One region of the Bradyrhizobium sp. USDA 4538 genome, then DNA from elsewhere that is predicted to be linked to it. Evidence: predicted binding sites of a transcription regulator. Region 1 holds the regulator's gene; each other region holds the start of a gene.
What was found. Region 1 encodes HrcA, which represses chaperone genes, less so after heat shock. Its sites were predicted from a motif close to GTTAGCACTCNCNNNNNGNGAGTGCTAAC; they were not measured.

Region 2: the regulator HrcA is predicted to act here: its motif matches at 2,929-2,957, upstream of J2R78_RS10725 (co-chaperone GroES).
Region 3: the regulator HrcA is predicted to act here: its motif matches at 2,832-2,860, upstream of groES (co-chaperone GroES).

What each region holds. Positions count from the first base shown of each region.
Region 1 is NZ_JALJZE010000001.1:3,755,961-3,761,895, reverse strand. It holds gene J2R78_RS16925 (AraC family transcriptional regulator) at 1-184, shown strand, start outside; gene J2R78_RS16920 (VOC family protein) at 253-678, shown strand; gene grpE (nucleotide exchange factor GrpE) at 727-1,332, opposite strand; gene hrcA (heat-inducible transcriptional repressor HrcA) at 1,498-2,586, opposite strand; gene rph (ribonuclease PH) at 2,769-3,482, shown strand; gene rdgB (RdgB/HAM1 family non-canonical purine NTP pyrophosphatase) at 3,494-4,129, shown strand; gene hemW (radical SAM family heme chaperone HemW) at 4,116-5,273, shown strand; gene J2R78_RS16890 (penicillin-binding protein activator) at 5,393-5,935, opposite strand, start outside.
Region 2 is NZ_JALJZE010000001.1:2,439,411-2,445,345, forward strand. It holds gene J2R78_RS10705 (hypothetical protein) at 1-405, opposite strand, end outside; gene J2R78_RS10710 (hypothetical protein) at 1,050-1,529, shown strand; gene J2R78_RS10715 (hypothetical protein) at 1,719-1,997, shown strand; gene J2R78_RS10720 (hypothetical protein) at 2,215-2,733, opposite strand; gene J2R78_RS10725 (co-chaperone GroES) at 3,052-3,348, shown strand; gene groL (chaperonin GroEL) at 3,524-5,170, shown strand; gene J2R78_RS10735 (hypothetical protein) at 5,262-5,552, shown strand; gene J2R78_RS10740 (antibiotic biosynthesis monooxygenase) at 5,584-5,935, opposite strand, start outside.
Region 3 is NZ_JALJZE010000001.1:1,386,436-1,392,370, forward strand. It holds gene groL (chaperonin GroEL) at 737-2,386, opposite strand; gene groES (co-chaperone GroES) at 2,475-2,789, opposite strand; gene J2R78_RS05960 (hypothetical protein) at 4,267-4,425, opposite strand; gene J2R78_RS05965 (LuxR family transcriptional regulator) at 4,771-5,577, shown strand.

The sequences.
Region 1 (5,935 bases):
GGCACAAAGCGGCGCCGCGCTCGGCTGGGCGGGGATCGCGGCGGAAAGCGGCTATGCCGACCAGGCCCATCTCGCCCGCGAGTTCGTCGAATTCGCAGGCGAACCGCCAACCGCCTGGGCGCGCCGCCAGGCGCTGACCGACCGCCGGCTGGTCCATTCCGACAATGGGCTGCCGGACTGGTAACAAACCTTCAAGCCGACGCCGCGTTGCCTCGTGCAGGATGGCGCCGTCAGCCAAGGAGGTGAGCGACCATGACGCACGACATCGAACCGCCCCGCATCTACCCGACCCTGCGCTGCAAGGACGCCGAGGCGATGACCAATTGGCTCACGACGGTGCTTGGGTTCACCGAACACGTCGTCTACCGCGACGGTGGCGTGATCCATCACGCCGAGCTCGCCTATGGTTCCTCGATGCTGATGCTGGGTCAGAGCCGTGACGACGCCTATGGCAAGCTGGTCGGCGACCTCGACCACCGCCGCACCGACTCGATCTATATCGCCGTCGGCGATCCCGACGCGCTGCACGCGAAGGTCAAGGCTGCCGGCGCCAAGATCGAGATGGAACTGCGCGATACCGACTATGGCAGCCGCGACTTCGCCTGCCGCGATCCGGAGGGAAATCTCTGGAGCTTCGGCACCTATTGGCCGAAGGCACACGAGAAGCCGCGACCGTGAGCCCGCGCAATCCGCGAACTCGCAAAGGGGCAGCCGGGATCGGACGGATCAGGCGGTGATGTCGGCGGTCGGGGCGGCCTTGGCGCCGCCCTTGGAGACGCCGACCAGCGCCGGACGCAGGATGCGCTCGCCGATCATGTAACCGGCCTGCACGACCTGCACCACGGTGCCCGACGGCACCGACGGATCTGGCACCTCGAACATCGCCTGCTGGAAGTTCGGATCGAACTTCTCGCCGATCGGGTCGAACTTCTTGACGCCGTTCTTCTCCAGCGCGTTGAGCAGCGAACGTTCGGTCAGCTCGACGCCTTCGATCAGCGCCTTCAGGCCGGGATCGGCGGCTTCCTTGGTCTCGGCCGGCACCGCATCGAGCGCGCGCTGCAGGTTGTCCGCGATATCGAGCACGTCGCGGGCAAAGCCGGTGATGCCGTAGGTCTTGGCGTCGGCGACCTCGCGGCGGGTGCGCTGGCGGAGATTCTCCATCTCGGCCAGGGTGCGCAGCGTCCGGTCGCGCGCCTCGGCGAGTTCCTTGGTCAGCGCCTCCGCCGATCCGGCCTCGGGCTCGTCAGGCATGATGTACGGCTTCGAGACCACGGGCTCACCCGTCGGCGCCGAATTCTCGGTGTTGTCATTGGCCCGGTTCGGATCGGTCATGGCTTGCCTTCTCGAAAACTCGCGTCGGTTCAAATCTTGGGGATTGCTTGCCGGGATATCGTGCTTTGGCCGGCGAAAATCAAGCGCAACATACCGGTCTCGGGAACAGGAATCTCCGGCTTGGGTGAAGAAAACCCGTCAAATGAAAGCGAAATCGCCCTCCGGTCAGCCGCCCAGCATCTTGCTGACGATGCGCGCGGCATAATCGACGGTCGGGATCACCCGCGCATAGTTCAGCCGCGTCGGTCCGATCACGCCGAGGACGCCCACGATCCGCCCCTGGGCGTCGCCGTAGGGCGCGATGATGGTGGAGGAACCCGACAGCGAGAACAGCTTGTTCTCCGAGCCGATGAAGATCCGCACGCCCTCGCCGCGTTCGGCGCGGCCGAGCAGATCGATCACGCCGCGCTTGGTTTCGAGATCGTCGAACAGCGACTTGATGCGCTCGAGATCGTCGAGCGCATGCAGATCCTCGAGCAGATTGGCGTGACCGCGCACGATCAGCTGGCGGTCCTCGTTCTCGCCGCCGGACCAGCTTGCGATGCCCGCCGCGACCACCTTTTGGGTGAGCTGATCGAGCTCGGCGCGGTTTTGCGTCAATGCCGTCTCGAGCTCGAGCCGCGCTTCGGCCAGCGTGCGGCCGCGGATCCGCGCATTGAGGAAGTTGGTCGCTTCGGTCAGGGCCGAGGATGGAACACCCGGCGGCAGCGCCAGGACGCGGTTTTCGACCTGGCCGTCTTCGCCGACCAGCACGACCAGCGCCTTCTCCGGCTCCAGCCGGACGAACTCGATATGCTTCAGCCGCGCATTCGACTTTTGCGTCAGCACCACCGCCGCGGCGCGGGTCAGTCCCGACAGCCGCGTCAAGGCTTCGCCAAGCGCGGCCTCGACGGATTGCGCGCGGCCGACGGCAGCAAGCTGGGTCTGGATCGACTGACGCTCGGCCTCGGTGAGGTCGCCGACCTGCATCAGCGCATCGACGAAGAAGCGCAGCCCGAGTTCGGTCGGTAACCGGCCGGCGGAGGTATGCGGCGCATAGATCAGGCCGAGCTGCTCGAGATCCGACATCACATTGCGGACCGAGGCCGGCGACAGCGGTAATGCAATCAGGCGCGAGATGTTGCGCGAACCGACCGGCTCGCCGGTCGCGAGATAGCTTTCGACGATTTGACGAAAAATGTCGCGCGAACGCTCGTTGAGCTGGGCGAGCCCGGCATGCGGCGCGATCAGGCCAATCGGATCGTGGTGAGTCACACTCCAGTCCCTCACAATTACTGCATAATTTGTCGATCCGGGAGGCCGATGACAAGCATGCATTCTGCCCCCTCGTACCGGACCATACCGGGGCCGAAAACCCTCGCCAAAACCCTTGCCGCTGCCCCTTCCCGCTCCTACAAGCACGGCCAGCCAATTTTCTCGGATTTCTGGAGGATTTCATGCGGCCAAGCCGCCGTGCACCCGATGAACTGCGTCCCGTGTCGCTGGAACGCGGCGTCGTCAAATATGCCGAGGGTTCCTGCATGGTGAAGTTCGGCGACACCCATGTGCTGGTGACCGCCACGCTGGAAGAGCGATTGCCGCCGTGGCTGAAGGGCCAGGGCCGCGGCTGGGTCACCGCCGAATACGGCATGCTGCCGCGTGCCACCCTGGAACGCACCCGCCGCGAGGCCTCGGCCGGCAAGCAGGGCGGCCGCACGGTCGAGATTCAGCGGCTGATCGGCCGCTCGCTGCGCGCGGCGGTCGATCTCGAGGCGCTCGGCGAGCGCCAGATCACGGTCGATTGCGACGTCATCCAGGCCGACGGCGGCACCCGCACCGCCTCCATCACCGGTGCCTGGGTGGCGCTGGCCGACTGCATCAACTGGATGAAGACCCGCAACATGCTGAAGACCAATGTGTTGCGCGACAATGTGGCGGCGATCTCCTGCGGCATCTACCAGGGCACGCCGGTGCTCGATCTCGATTATGCCGAGGATTCCGAAGCCGACACCGACGCCAATTTCGTCATGACCGGCGACGGCCGGATCATCGAGGTGCAGGGCACCGCCGAGAAGACGCCGTTCTCGGAAGGTGAATTCCTGGCGCTGATGGCGCTGGCGCGCAAAGGTGTCGCGCGTCTGGTCGACTTGCAAAAGATCGCGGTGGCGTAGTCAGATTGGTCATGCACCGCCGAATCACCGGAAGGCTCGTCATCGCCACCCATAATCCCGGCAAGCTTGCCGAGATGCGGGAATTGCTGGCGCCGCACGGCGTCGAGGTGGTGTCGGCCGGCGAGCTCGACCTCGCCGAGCCCGAGGAGACCGGAGACAATTTTCGCGCCAACGCGGCGATCAAGGCGATTGCGGCAGCGAAGGCGACCGGACTGCCCGCCTTCGCCGACGATTCCGGCCTCGTGGTCGATGCGCTCGACGGAGCGCCCGGGATCTACTCGGCGCGCTGGGCCGGCGAGGGCAAGGACTTCATGGCGGCGATGACGCGGATCGAGCGGCTGCTGCAGGAACGCGGCGCCACCGCACCGGACCGGCGCAAGGCGCACTTCGTGTCGGCGTTGTGCGTGGCCTGGCCCGACGATCATCTCGAGGAGGTCGAGGCCCGCGCCGATGGAACCCTGGTCTGGCCGCCGCGTGGCACTGCCGGCTTTGGCTACGATCCGGCCTTCCTGCCCGACGGCTACACGCGGACCTTCGGCGAGATGACCAGCATCGAGAAGCACGGCCTGCCGCCGCTCGGGCTCGGCCTGTCGCATCGCGCCCGCGCCTTCGTGAAGCTCGCGGAGATCTGCCTTGAGCCACGCTGACCGAGAAGCCTTCGGCGTCTACGTGCACTGGCCGTTCTGCCTGTCGAAATGCCCGTATTGTGATTTCAACAGCCATGTGCGGCATGCGCCGGTCGACGAGGAGCGTTTCGTGCGCGCGTTCGCCCGCGAGATCGAGACGACGGCCGCGCGCGTGCCGGGGCGGCAGGTGTCCTCGATCTTCCTCGGCGGCGGCACGCCGTCCTTGATGCAGCCACAGACCGTCGGCGCCGTGCTCGATGCCATCGGCAAGCACTGGCAGGTCTCGCGCGATGTCGAGGTCACGCTCGAGGCCAATCCGACCAGCGTCGAGGCGACGCGCTTTCGCGGGTATCGCGCAGCCGGCGTCAACCGCGTCTCGCTCGGCGTGCAGGCGCTCGATGACGCCTCGCTGAAAGCGCTAGGCCGCCTGCACACCGCGCGCGAGGCGCTCGACGCGGTCGCGATCGCGCGCTCTGCGTTCGACCGTTACTCGTTCGATCTGATCTATGCCCGCCCGGACCAGACGCCGCGGATGTGGGCCGATGAACTGAAGCAGGCGATCTCGGAAGCGGCCGAGCACCTGTCGCTCTACCAGCTCACGATCGAGGAAGGCACGCCGTTCTTCGGGCTGCATGCTGCCGGCAAATTGCAGACGCCGGATGAAGCGACCGCGCGCGCGCTCTACGACGTGACGCAGGAGGTCTGCGCCCGCGAGGGGTTGCCGGCCTATGAGATCTCCAATCACGCCCGCGCCGGCGCGGAGTGCAAGCACAACCTCGTCTACTGGCGCGGTGAGGAATATGCCGGCATCGGCCCCGGCGCACATGGAAGGCTCGACATCGATGGCGTCAGGCACGCGACCGCAACCGAGCGGCGCCCCGAGGCGTGGCTGTTGAACGTCGAGGAGCGCGGTCACGGCGTCGTCAGCGATGACAGCCTCAACAGCGAAGAACGCGCCGACGAGTTTCTGCTGATGGGGCTGCGGCTCGCCGAGGGCATCGATCCCAAGCGCTATGCGAAGCTCTCCGGCCGCCAGCTCGACCCGCACCGGATCGCGATGCTGCGCGAGGAAGGCGCGATCGCCGTCGACGCCGACGGACGACTGCGGGTGACGACGTCGGGATTCCCGGTGCTCGACGCGGTCGTTGCGGATCTCGCCGCCTAGAGCCTACCCCGTTCCAATTGAATCGGAACGGCACGCTGCCAAAATATCGAAAACAACCCCATGCAAAGGAGCTGGCGGGTGCCGGCGCTCGACAAGGCAGCTTGACCGCCCGACGAAAATCAAGCGCCAAAGCTCTTCGGCGAGCCTGCGACCGGCGTGCTGCCGCCTGAGGCCACCTTCATGACCGCAAGGCCGCGCTCATTGGTGCCATCGGAGCGGAAGCGGAACAGACCGTCGATACCGGCAAAGCCGGACGGATTGGTCAATGTCTCCGGCGCAAAGCGCTGCGCCCCTTGCGTGCGCGCGAGCGCCGCCATCAGCGCCACGGCATCATAGGCAAGCGTCGCGGTGCGCACGGGCTCGCCGCCATATTTGCTGCGGTAGCGGCCGGCGAAGCTGCGGAAGCCGGACGGATCGGGCGCGGCGTAGAGGCCGCCCTGCAAGACGGGGCTCGCGAACACCCGCGGATTGTCCCACAGCCCGGTGCCGAGCAGCTGGATGTTGCGCAGATTGGCGCCGGCTGCGGTCAAGGCATCGGCGGTCGCGACCACCGAATCACCATCGTCGGCGATCAGCAGCGCATCGGCCTGGCCGAGCGCCTGCGCCACGGTTCGCGCCGGCGTCGCGCGATCGGCGCCATATTTCTCGAATGCGACGACGCG
Region 2 (5,935 bases), 1.3 Mb from region 1:
TCGCTCCGCAAAATGCGCATAAGGTGACGGCGCGTATCTCCTGGCATGGGCATACTTCCGAGGCGGCTTGGCTTCCCTCGCCTTGCGGCCCGACGATTTTGGCCGCTCGATTTCGGATTTCTGCATCTGGGCAAACGCTTCCCGCTCGCGAACGATCGGGGAAGGCCCGACAGTTTCGGCCGCGGCTGGAGCAGGAATTTCCGCGACCTGTTCAGGAACGATAGTCGGGAGACTGGTGTCGTAAACGACAAGGTCGGGCAGCTTTTCCATCGAACGGATGCGAATGGTCGGACGACTCGAGTCGGGCTGCTTTGCCAGTGGAGAATTGGGGATGGTGGCATCCAGAAGGAATAGCAGCGCGAGCAGCACTCCGCCGATATACAGGAAATACCGCGCCACTGGCATGGATCGCTCCATCCGCCATTGTGCACATCGCCAGGCTTCTTTGCCCAAGGGCACGCATCTGCGCTGAAGCATGGCTCAGCACCGCGTCAGGCGGCTACCGGCCGACGAGACCGCATTGACGTGCGCGTGGTCGACACCAGCGTCCCATTCAAGAACTTCAGGACCTTTGACATAGATCAACAGTATCGCGACAAGGATGAATCAGTCCGATCCTCCGTCTCGACAACATGCATCTTGTGCCAGCGTCGACGGTTGCAAATCCGCTGGCAGGTTTGTTGTCGCGGGTGCATATTACTGCGTGAGGGAAATTGTCATGCGTATGCCGGGAGCCAACATTGGGTGCCGGTTGCATGGGACTTCCGGAATCTGCGTGTGACCAACGTGCAGAGCCTCCTATTAAAAATTGGCAAGCAGTTCGTATCGCAATAGCAATCGCCGCAAGTGCAACAAGCGGCGCGTGGTGGAAGCGAGCGTTTGAGCTTGTGGTGAGGACAGCCAACCGCCGGTAAGCACAGCGCGAGGTCGTCTTTGAAGGTGCGACGATGAGCGCCGGGCTTCTTTCAATCGCGCTGATGGGCTGCGCCTTGCTACCGGATCACTGATTGGGGCGGAGCCACTGGAGTACTCAACACTGGAGATTGAACATGACGCAAAGAATTGTCCGAAATACTGCAATTGCGCTTTCGACTATCGCTTGTGCGACACTGTTCTCCATCACCTGGTCCGAGCGGGGCGGTCTTTCGGCGTCGGTCGAAAGTGCCCAGGCGCGTGTGGGCCGGCCGCTGACGCCCGTGAGCGTCGCCGGCGTCGCGCGTCGTCAGACCCGGCGCGCCGCGTACGGGTACGGGGTGGGCGCGGGTGTCGCCGCTACGGCAGCGGTCGCTGCGGCCGCCGCTACCGCGCCGGCCTATTCCGGCTGGGGCACAAACGATTGGACCAATTCGTATGCCGCCCAGACGGATCCCTACTTCGGCCAGCCCTACTATCCGGCACGAGCCTACCAGAGGATCAGTCCGTATTACGGATATGCCGGATGGACGGAGTACAAGGCAGCCAATGGTATCGGCTGCGAGCCCGGCACGATGACCAAGATGGCTGACGGCCGCATGTACGTCTGTCAGTGAAGCCGGCGCAACGGCAGCGCAAGAGGGCGGCTCCCTGAGCCGCCCTCTTTCACGATGAAGCAGATCAATCCCACGCGGCGACGGGTCGCGCGCGGCGTTGATCTACGTCAACATCGCCTCCCCCTTTTGCCACTGACGATACCTTGGGCCGCATCTGAAGCGGGCTCCATCACCTTCAGTTCACGTGCGATGAGGAGGATCACCATGCGTCGGACGAACATTTTTCCAACCAAGTCAGTGACGGTTGCGGGAATAGCGGCGAGCCTGATGTTGGGGTTTGCAGGCGCCGCTCTCAGTCCAGCACCGGCCAACGCCGTGATTTACTGCACGTATGTCGGTTATCCGGCAGGCTGCGTGGCGCGGGCAGGCGTTGTGCTCAGGCCTCGTCCGGTGGCGCGCGCTGCGGTCCGCCACAATGCGGGCGGCAATTTGAATGGCGGCGTCAATCGGGTTGGCGTGCGGCGATAAGGCCGTGTTTGCGGGTCTCCTTCCCTTCTCCCCTTGTGGGAGAAGGTGGCGCGGATGCAATCCGCGCCGGATATGGGGTTCTATCCGCTAGCCAGAAGAGGGGGTCACTCGCGGTGAGAGACCCCTCGCCCGGATTTCATCTGGCGATGCAATCCGGCCTCTCCCACAAGGGGAGAGGCGAACCGGCAAAGATCGGTGGAAAACTGATCGCCGGCCTTTACGCCCTCGGAGCGCAGCGGACGTAGACCATGTTGCCGTAGCGGACCCCGGCATCCTTGTCGACGAAGCGGGTGATCATGACGCGGCCGTCGAACGAGACGATCTCGCGGTCCTGCTCGCCGGGCACAGGTCCAGGCGGGCCGATATAGTTCTTGCCACTCGGGGAACCCTTCAGCCGCAGTTCCTGCGGGGTGGCCTGGTCGGCCAGATGCATGATGACGCCGCCGTTCTGGCCGGCGCCGATCACGTAAGGCTGCTTGCACTGGCCGCGCGCGGCGGCCTCGGTGCGGGCGCGATCGGCGGGATTCTGGAACGAGGCGAGACCCCAGCGGCCGACGATCTCGTCGGCACGGATGCTTGCAGGCATTTCGGGGGCGACCCCCGGCTCGGCTGGCGCCGGCTCAGGGTTCGACGACAACGACGGCAGGCTCATGCTGCCGCACGCCCCCAAGAGTGTCGTCAGCGCCGAAACAGCCGCGAACCGTGCGACCAATCGCGCGTTGAATGACCTGATCATATGCATCCCCCGACTATGTCCCGGCCGCACCCGTCCTGCAGCCAAGCGTAAAACTTAAGACGGAGCAATGACGTCTGACAAAATTACGTCATCGCTACGATTTGGTTTCTGGTCCACCATCCTATATTGGCCTCACCAAGGCCTTAACCCGTTTGCTTGACAGAAACTGCGCCAAGCCATATTTCCCGGCCCACAATTAGCACTCTCGCACCACGATTGCTAAGAGCGTCGGGCGTCCTGCCCAGCGCCGACCGGGCCGGCATCCAACGCCGGTCCCGATGAACCGGACCTGAAACCGAGCCTCCAAGAGGGAACGTCATGGCTAAATCCACCTTCCGCCCCCTGCACGACCGCGTCGTGGTCAAGCGTATCGATGCCGAGGAGAAATCCAAGGGCGGCATCATCATTCCGGACTCGGCCAAGGAGAAGCCGTCCCAGGGCGAGATCGTCGCCGTCGGCCCGGGTGGCCGCGACGAGGCCGGCAAGCTGATCCCGATCGACCTCAAGGTCGGCGACCGCGTGCTGTTCGGCAAATGGTCGGGCACCGAGGTCAAGCTCGACAACCAGGAGCTCCTGATCATGAAGGAGTCCGACATCATGGGCGTGCTGGCGTAAGCGCCATTCAACTGCGCGGCCGCACCACTCGCATCGTCATACCCGGACTTGATCCGGGCATCCATCACACTTCCGAAGAGTTCTTACCAAGGCGATGGATCGCCGGGTCAAGCCCGGCGATGACGAGCGCGGAAACGGCAAGCGCGTCTCTCAAAACTGACAGGAGTTCAAATCAATGGCTGCCAAGGACGTAAAATTCGCCGGAGATGCCCGCGACCGCATGCTGCGCGGTGTCGACGTGCTCGCCAACGCCGTGAAGGTGACGCTCGGCCCCAAGGGCCGCAACGTCGTCATCGAGAAGAGCTTCGGCGCTCCCCGCATCACCAAGGACGGCGTCACCGTCGCCAAGGAGATCGAGCTCGACGACAAGTTCGAGAACATGGGCGCGCAGATGCTGCGCGAGGTCGCTTCCAAGACCAACGACACCGCCGGTGACGGCACCACCACCGCGACCGTGCTGGCGCAGGCCATCGTCCGCGAGGGCGCCAAGTCGGTCGCCGCCGGCATGAACCCGATGGACCTCAAGCGCGGCATCGACACGGCAGTATCGGCCGTGATCAAGGACATCGAGAAGCGCGCCAAGCCGGTCGCCTCCTCGTCCGAAGTCGCCCAGGTCGGCACCATCTCGGCCAATGGCGATGCCGCGATCGGCAAGATGATCGCGCAGGCAATGCAGAAGGTCGGCAACGAGGGCGTGATCACCGTCGAGGAGAACAAGTCGCTCGAGACCGAGGTCGACATCGTCGAGGGCATGAAGTTCGACCGCGGCTACCTCAGCCCCTACTTCATCACCAACGCCGAGAAGATGACCGCCGAGCTCGAGGATGCCTACATCCTGCTGCACGAGAAGAAGCTGTCCGGTCTGCAGTCCATGCTGCCGGTGCTGGAGGCCGTGGTGCAGTCGGGCCGTCCGCTCTTGATCCTCGCCGAGGACGTCGAGGGTGAGGCGCTGGCGACCCTGGTCGTCAACCGCCTGCGCGGCGGGCTCAAGGTCGCCGCCGTCAAGGCGCCGGGCTTCGGCGATCGCCGCAAGGCGATGCTGGAGGACATCGCGATCCTGACCGGCGGTCAGCTGATCTCCGACGACCTCGGCATGAAGCTCGAGAACGTCACGGTGAACATGCTCGGCCGCGCCGGCAAGATCGTGATCGACAAGGAGAACACCACGATCGTCAAGGGCGCCGGCAAGAAGAAGGACATCGACGCCCGCGTTGGCCAGATCAAGGCGCAGATCGAGGAGACCACCTCGGACTACGACCGCGAGAAGCTGCAGGAGCGCCTCGCCAAGCTCGCCGGCGGCGTTGCGGTGATCAAGGTCGGCGGCGCGACCGAGGTCGAGGTCAAGGAGAAGAAGGACCGTGTCGAGGACGCGCTGAACGCGACCCGCGCCGCGGTGCAGGAAGGCATCGTGCCGGGCGGCGGCGTGGCGCTGCTGCGCGCCAAGAAGGCGGTCGGCCGGCTCACCAACCCGAATGCCGACGTCCAGGCCGGCATCAACATCGTGCTCAAGGCGCTCGAAGCTCCGGTCCGCCAGATCTCGGAGAACGCCGGTGTCGAGGGCTCGATCGTGGTCGGCAAGATCCTCGAGAACAAGTCGGAGACCTTCGGCTTCGACGCGCAGACCGAGGACTATGTCGACATGGTCGACAAGGGCATCATCGACCCCGCCAAGGTGGTGCGCACCGCCTTGCAGGACGCCTCCTCGGTGGCCGGTCTGCTCGTGACCACCGAGGCCATGGTCGCCGAACTGCCGAAGGATGCAGCGCCGGCAATGCCGGGCGGCGGCGGCATGGGTGGAATGGGCGGCATGGGCGGCTTCTAAGCCTCCCACATCCCCATCGAGATCGAAGGCCGCCTCCGGGCGGCCTTCTTTTTTTGCAGTTTGATTACGATCGGGATGCAAGGATCATCGCATGTCCCGCGACGCCAAATCACTGACGTTGACGCTCGTGCTGTTCTACGCGATCGGCGCCGTGCTCGCGGTCGGCGCCTATGCCCTGGACAGCATCGATGATCTTGCGGTCGTCTTGATGTTCTGGCTCAGGCAAACGCTGACGTTCGTCGTCCTCGGCGCGGGTTATGGCGTCTATTACGTCATTTCCGGTTCTGCCGGTCATCGTCCGAAAGCGCCGCTGCGGTTTCTGGACATATCGTTTCTGGCCGCTGCCGCCACGCTCGGTGTTGGCATGCTCGTGCACAGTTGAGCGATCCTTGACGCGACGGCCTGACAGTCCGTTACGCGACGCAGATGTCGGACACCGCCACCTTCTGGAACAGGTGCGGCGAGGCTACCGCCGAGGCCGGATAGGCCGAGAGCTTGGCCCTGAACTCGGGGTTCATGAAGGCGGCGCGGAAGGCGGCGGTCGATTCCCAGACCGCGTAGTTCAGATAGGCCGGGCTCTCGCCGAGCGCGCGGTGCAGCTGGGTCGAGATGAAGCCCGGCTGCCGCTTCATGATGGCGGCGTCGTCCTGCCAGGCCTTGAGAAACGTGTCCTCGTCGGCCGCATCGAGCGTGAAGAGGTTGACGAGCACGACGTTGCTGGCATCGACCGCGAGCTGGCGGTCGATCGGGAAAGCGGGGTCCAGG
Region 3 (5,935 bases), 2.4 Mb from region 1:
TAGGCTTTGCCGCGGCCGTCATCTCAGACGGCAGACTTCAACGCGCTTGCAAGGCGCAACTCCCACACCACCGTACATACGGGTCCGTATACGGCGGTTCACCGGATTAAGCGCGAACGGTTTGTTTTGCGTCCGCGCCAGAGGCTCAGATAGTGGTCTCCGTCGTGTCGGCTTCGGCCCCTTTGAGCGGCGCCGTCCGGGCTTCACCCTTTCCCGCCGCTCCAAAGGCCAGTGACCTGGATTTCAGCCGCATGGCCGGCTCGAGGCTTCCACATCCAAACGTCTTTCCAGCGTTCGGGCCTTCAGCGAAACTCGTTCCGCCTACTATGCCGTCTGCTGACTTCTCCGTCGCGATCACGGACCTTGCGGCCCGCTCAGTCCGGTCGCCCGGACACGCCGAAGATCTCCCGAGGTAAGTTCGACCGCCTTCCCTGCACGCCCGCCGGATTTACCACCCCAACCCTTGATGACTGTGGACTTTGCGATCATTGGCTCGCTCGTCCGGTTGGGTAGGCCTCGTTATCCGGTTTTTGTCCATCGGGCCGCAGGTTTGCTCCACGCTTCCTTCAGACCCCACCTCGCGATGACGCCCTTGCGCTTCGCTAACCCTTCGCCGCCATCAGGCTGGGTAAAGGACTTCCACCTCCAAGCTGTCGAACATGCTCGGCACACCAAGAAAAAACCCCGGCATTGGTGCCGGGGCTCTGTAATTCTCGTATTGTTCGATGCGGCTGGATCAGAAGTCCATGCCTCCCATGCCGCCCATGCCGCCGCCCGGGGGCATGGCCGGGCCGGCTGCGGCTTTCTTCGGCAGCTCGGCGACCATGGCCTCGGTAGTGATCAGCAGCGCCGCCACGGAGGAGGCGTTCTGGATGGCGGTGCGCACGACCTTGGTCGGGTCGATGATGCCCTTGGACACCAGGTTGCCGTACTCGCCGGTCTGCGAGTCGAAGCCGTAGGCGTACTGTTCCTTCTCGAGGATCTTGCCGACGATCACCGAACCGTCTTCACCGGCGTTGATCGCGATCTGGCGAGCGGGAGCCGACAGCGCCTTGCGCACGATTTCGACGCCGGTCTTCTGGTCGTCGTTCTTGGTGCGCAGGCCCTTGAGCTGCTCGGCGGCACGGAGCAGAGCGACGCCGCCGCCTGGGACGATGCCTTCTTCGACAGCCGCACGGGTCGCGTGCATCGCGTCATCAACGCGATCCTTGCGCTCCTTCACCTCGACTTCGGTCGCGCCGCCGACTCGGATCACCGCGACGCCGCCCGCGAGCTTGGCGAGACGCTCCTGGAGCTTCTCACGGTCGTAGTCCGAGGTGGTCTCCTCGATCTGCGCCTTGATCTGGGCAACGCGCGCCTCGATGTCGGCCTTCTTGCCGGCGCCGTTGACGATCGTGGTGTTCTCCTTGTCGATCATCACCTTCTTGGCGCGACCGAGCATGTTGAGCGTGACGTTCTCGAGCTTGATGCCGAGGTCTTCCGAGATGGCCTGGCCGCCGGTCAGGATCGCGATGTCCTGCAGCATGGCCTTGCGGCGATCGCCGAAGCCCGGAGCCTTGACGGCCGCGACCTTCAGGCCGCCACGCAGGCGGTTGACGACGAGGGTGGCGAGGGCTTCGCCTTCGACGTCCTCGGCGACGATCACCAGCGGCTTGCCGGTCTGCACCACGGCCTCCAGCAGCGGCAGCAGCTCGTTCAGCGAGGAGAGCTTCTTCTCGTTGATGAGGATGTAGGCGTCGTCCATCTCAACGCGCATCTTGTCGGCGTTGGTGACGAAGTAGGGCGAGATGTAGCCGCGGTCGAACTGCATGCCCTCGACGACGTCGAGTTCGGTCGCGAGCGACTTGGCTTCCTCGACCGTGATCACGCCCTCATTGCCGACCTTCTTCATGGCGTCGGCGAGGAACTTGCCGATCTCGGCATCGCCGTTGGCCGAAATGGTACCGACCTGGGCGATCTCCTCGTTCGAGGTGACCTTCTTCGAGTTCTTCTGGAGGTCCGCAACGACGGCTTCGACCGCGAGGTCGATACCGCGCTTCAGGTCCATCGGGTTCATGCCGGCGGCGACCGACTTGGCGCCCTCGCGGACGATCGCAGCCGCCAGCACGGTGGCGGTGGTGGTGCCGTCGCCGGCCGCGTCAGCGGACTTGGAGGCGACTTCGCGCACCATCTGGGCGCCCATGTTCTCGAACTTGTCGTCGAGCTCGATCTCCTTGGCGACGGTGACGCCGTCCTTGGTGATGCGGGGGGCGCCGAACGACTTCTCGAGCACGACGTTGCGGCCCTTCGGACCGAGGGTGACCTTCACGGCGTTGGCGAGGATGTCGACGCCGCGCAGCATGCGGTCGCGGGCGTCGACGCCGAATTTGACTTCTTTGGCTGACATATTGGTTTCCCTGAGTGTTTAGATCGGTCTCCCCCTTGGCGAGGCGCCCGGCAGGCGCTCCTCAGGGGTGAGCGGTGCGAGCGGTTGGTTAGGCGGCCTTCTTCTTGGAAGCGGGGACGTCGAGCACGCCCATGATGTCGCTTTCCTTCATGATCAGCAGGTCTTCGCCGTCGATCTTGACCTCGGTGCCCGACCACTTGCCGAACAGGACGCGGTCGCCGACCTTGACGTCGATCGGGGTCAGTTTGCCGCTCTCGTCGCGGCCGCCGGGGCCGACGGCGATGACTTCGCCTTGCGAGGGCTTTTCCTTGGCACTGTCCGGAATGATGATGCCGCCAGCAGTCTTCTCTTCAGCGTCGATGCGCTTGACCACGACGCGGTCGTGAAGCGGACGGAATTTCATGCAGTCCTCCTAAGCGTTTGCACGAGCTAGAGATTTTCAGATGTTAGCAATCGATGCCCATGAGTGCTAGTTTCGGGCCGAGCTGAGATAGGATAGGATTTTTGCGGGAGCAAGGGACTCTGGCAGAAAAAATAGGCAGCTCACGTCGAATGCGACCCAGTACATGGCGCGCGTCGGCTTCGAATATTCGACGGATGTCGGCAGCCGGCTCCCGCGAGACGGAGCTCCAGCCTTCGCGCATCGATCTGCCGCCGCCCACCCCTTCTCCAGTCGTGCTCGCGGTGAAGGATGCGGCGCCTTACCTTCCGGAGCCTCGCGACGTGATCAGATTCCTGCTTGGCCACCGAGTGACGCAAACTCACATTTCCCGCGGCTGCCCTCGCATCCCTGTCCTGTCCGCATTATTACGATTAACTCTCTGTTTGCATTGGGGATCGGGCGATTTTAAGCTTTACTCGCGTATGGAGCCCCCTTGTCGCCTAAGAACAGCTCTGACGAGGTCGCACAGGCCTTTCGTCTCTTAACAGCCTTTCGTGCGCTCTGAACTTCTGCCGACGCGTCGACGCGTCATCGAGATAGTCGAGTCTATGTCAGCGGACATCGAACCCCGGACCATTGCTCACCCATCGGTCGACCAGAGCAAGTCCTGAGAAAGGCGCGGCGGGCAATTCCTAGAGAGCTGCCATTGTGTCGCACTCGACGAACGAAAACTCTTAGTCTTGCCAAGACCCGGCGGCGGCATGGACCGCTGAAGTGATTTGCCAGATTGTAGCTGCATCGAGTTTGGCCCCGCAGGAGCCATGCTTTCAAAGGTTCAACCTGGCAGGCTTACGGCCGCCCGAGGGGCGCGAGCGAGCAAAACCTGCATGGCCGATCTCAGCCGGACGCGCCCTCCGGCTCGTCGGCACTACTATGCGGAGAGGAACCATTCGTGGCGAGGATACGTGCAGATTACAAGCGAATGTGCTGAGCCGCCTCAACGACAGTCCTACGATTCAACGACCTACTGTCGATCAGAAGGTCACACAAATCTTGCCAAAATGGGTCCCTTCGCGGAGAAACGGCTCGGTAGGCCCGAGCAACTCTCGTGCGCGCAGAGTAGAATCGGCCATTTCACCGGAAGAAGCGGAAAGACGGTCTACCACGATCGGCTCTTCAATTGGCAGTATTCGCACTTGACCGGGCTGTGAGAGGGGAACGCTTCCTTTTTCCGACCGGTTGGAAGAGAGGGCGAGGGCCGCAAGCTACCCTCTTCGTGGTTTGGGCCAACTTGTGCCTGGGCTTACGCAAATGGTGCGTCGCGTTTTCCTCGGATGTCACCATTACCGCAATGCGTTCGCGATTCTCCGGGCCCGACTTGCCCGGAAGCCATTGTTTCCAGCTCGCTTTTTTCTAGCTCTGCAGTTGGCACGACAGTTGCTGTGTTAGATTCACGATCTCTCCCCTTCGGAGATGCGCATGCAAAGTATCCTCTGGATCAAGCAGCTCTCGCTACTGTGCGTATCTCCAGTTGCACCTTCAGCGCGGGGATCATCTGCGTCATGGGTTCTTCATGTGCGCTGGACGTCTCCAACGCACCTGCGCAGGCGTCCGCCATCATGAAACGGTCACCGTGCTGCTCGACGGCCGCATCCATGAGACCATCCAAGAAAGCAGCATCAGCGAATCGCTCACGGTCCCACTCGCAAGGGGAGTAAGAAGAATGACGCTGCTGTTGGGTTCGGCGGCAAGTAGAGGATTGATGTCAGCACCGTATGGGCCGAGCGGCGCACCGCCTGGTTCACCAGCGCTCTCTCTCAACTGAATCCCGAACCGCACGTTCAGCATCTCCACGAAGGACAGGAACAGAAGCTCCGCTCTTTGACGGCACGATTGTGCCGGCACAGCTTGGAGAAGGATAACAAACTCCGGGATCAGCGTGACGCAAAGCGACGTGGGCGTCCCTAAGCTCTCATGAAGACAAAAGGTAAGAGTGCAGGCCATGGAACGGAATTTAACTCGCCGTGAAACAAGCGTCACTCCACACATTGATAGTCCTGAATGGGCCTGCAAGGCTACGATCGTGGATCTTTTTAGTTTCACCGAATGCGCAAGCCAGACGCATTCGCTCAAAGCGCTGTTCGATCTCCTGGTAAACTTTGCCACGAAGGAGGGATTCAGTGAAGTTGCCTACGGGACGCTTAATTTCGACGCGCCGCTCCAGCTTAGCGAGTGTCCACCGCCCACAGTGGCTGTGAAGTGGCCACCCGAGTGGTGCGACCGATATTTCAAACGCAAATACCATATGATCGATCCGGTGGTCCGGCGAACACCGACGCTTTCGCGACCGTTCCTTTGGGATCGTCTCGCTGATCACTATCAACTTCAGCCCGACGAGAAACGCGTACTCGACGAGGCGAGGGACGCAGGCCTGAAGCATGGGATGAGCGTGCCACTATTTGGTCCATTGGGGCAAGTATCGGTTGCGTCCTTCGCATCACCCTTCGATGACGCTGATCCTCAGGATCGCATCGGCCATCTAAACACACTAGCCTGGCACTTTCACATCGCCTATCGCGAGATTGCTCGCCCCTCTAGCAGCGGCGGTGACAAACGGGTTGCACTTTCACAACGCGAGATCACCTGTCTGCGCTGGGTGAAAGAGGGCAAATCGTCATGGGCAATCGGGAAAATCCTAGAAATCAGCGAGAATACCGTCAATTTTCATATCAAAAACGCTATGCGAAAACTGGGGGCGAGCAGACGGACCCAAGCGGCCTTTACGGCTGATCAACTCAATCTTCTCTGAATTCGTCTAATGGAGTGACTCACCGACCGGCTAAGATGCTCCGCCATAATAAATAGCTGCCTTGGCCCCGCACGTAAGGACAGCCCCTTCGACCGGATTTCCTCTGCATGATAAGAAATTGATAACAATTTCTTGCGCAAACGCGAGCTCCGCTTGTGTTTACTTCATCATCGCTTCGACCTCTGTTTGAAAAGCTTGGCGCGCGAGGCACCTCGCGAATAGAACATGTGGCCTCACGGAAAACACGACAAGTTTAAGCGCAGTGCCGAGGGGCGGCTGAAAACCCTGAAGGGTCTAACACTCTGCAATGCGGGACTCTTCTCAGAACGGTTCAGACTCAAGCCGCTCCGGGAAACGC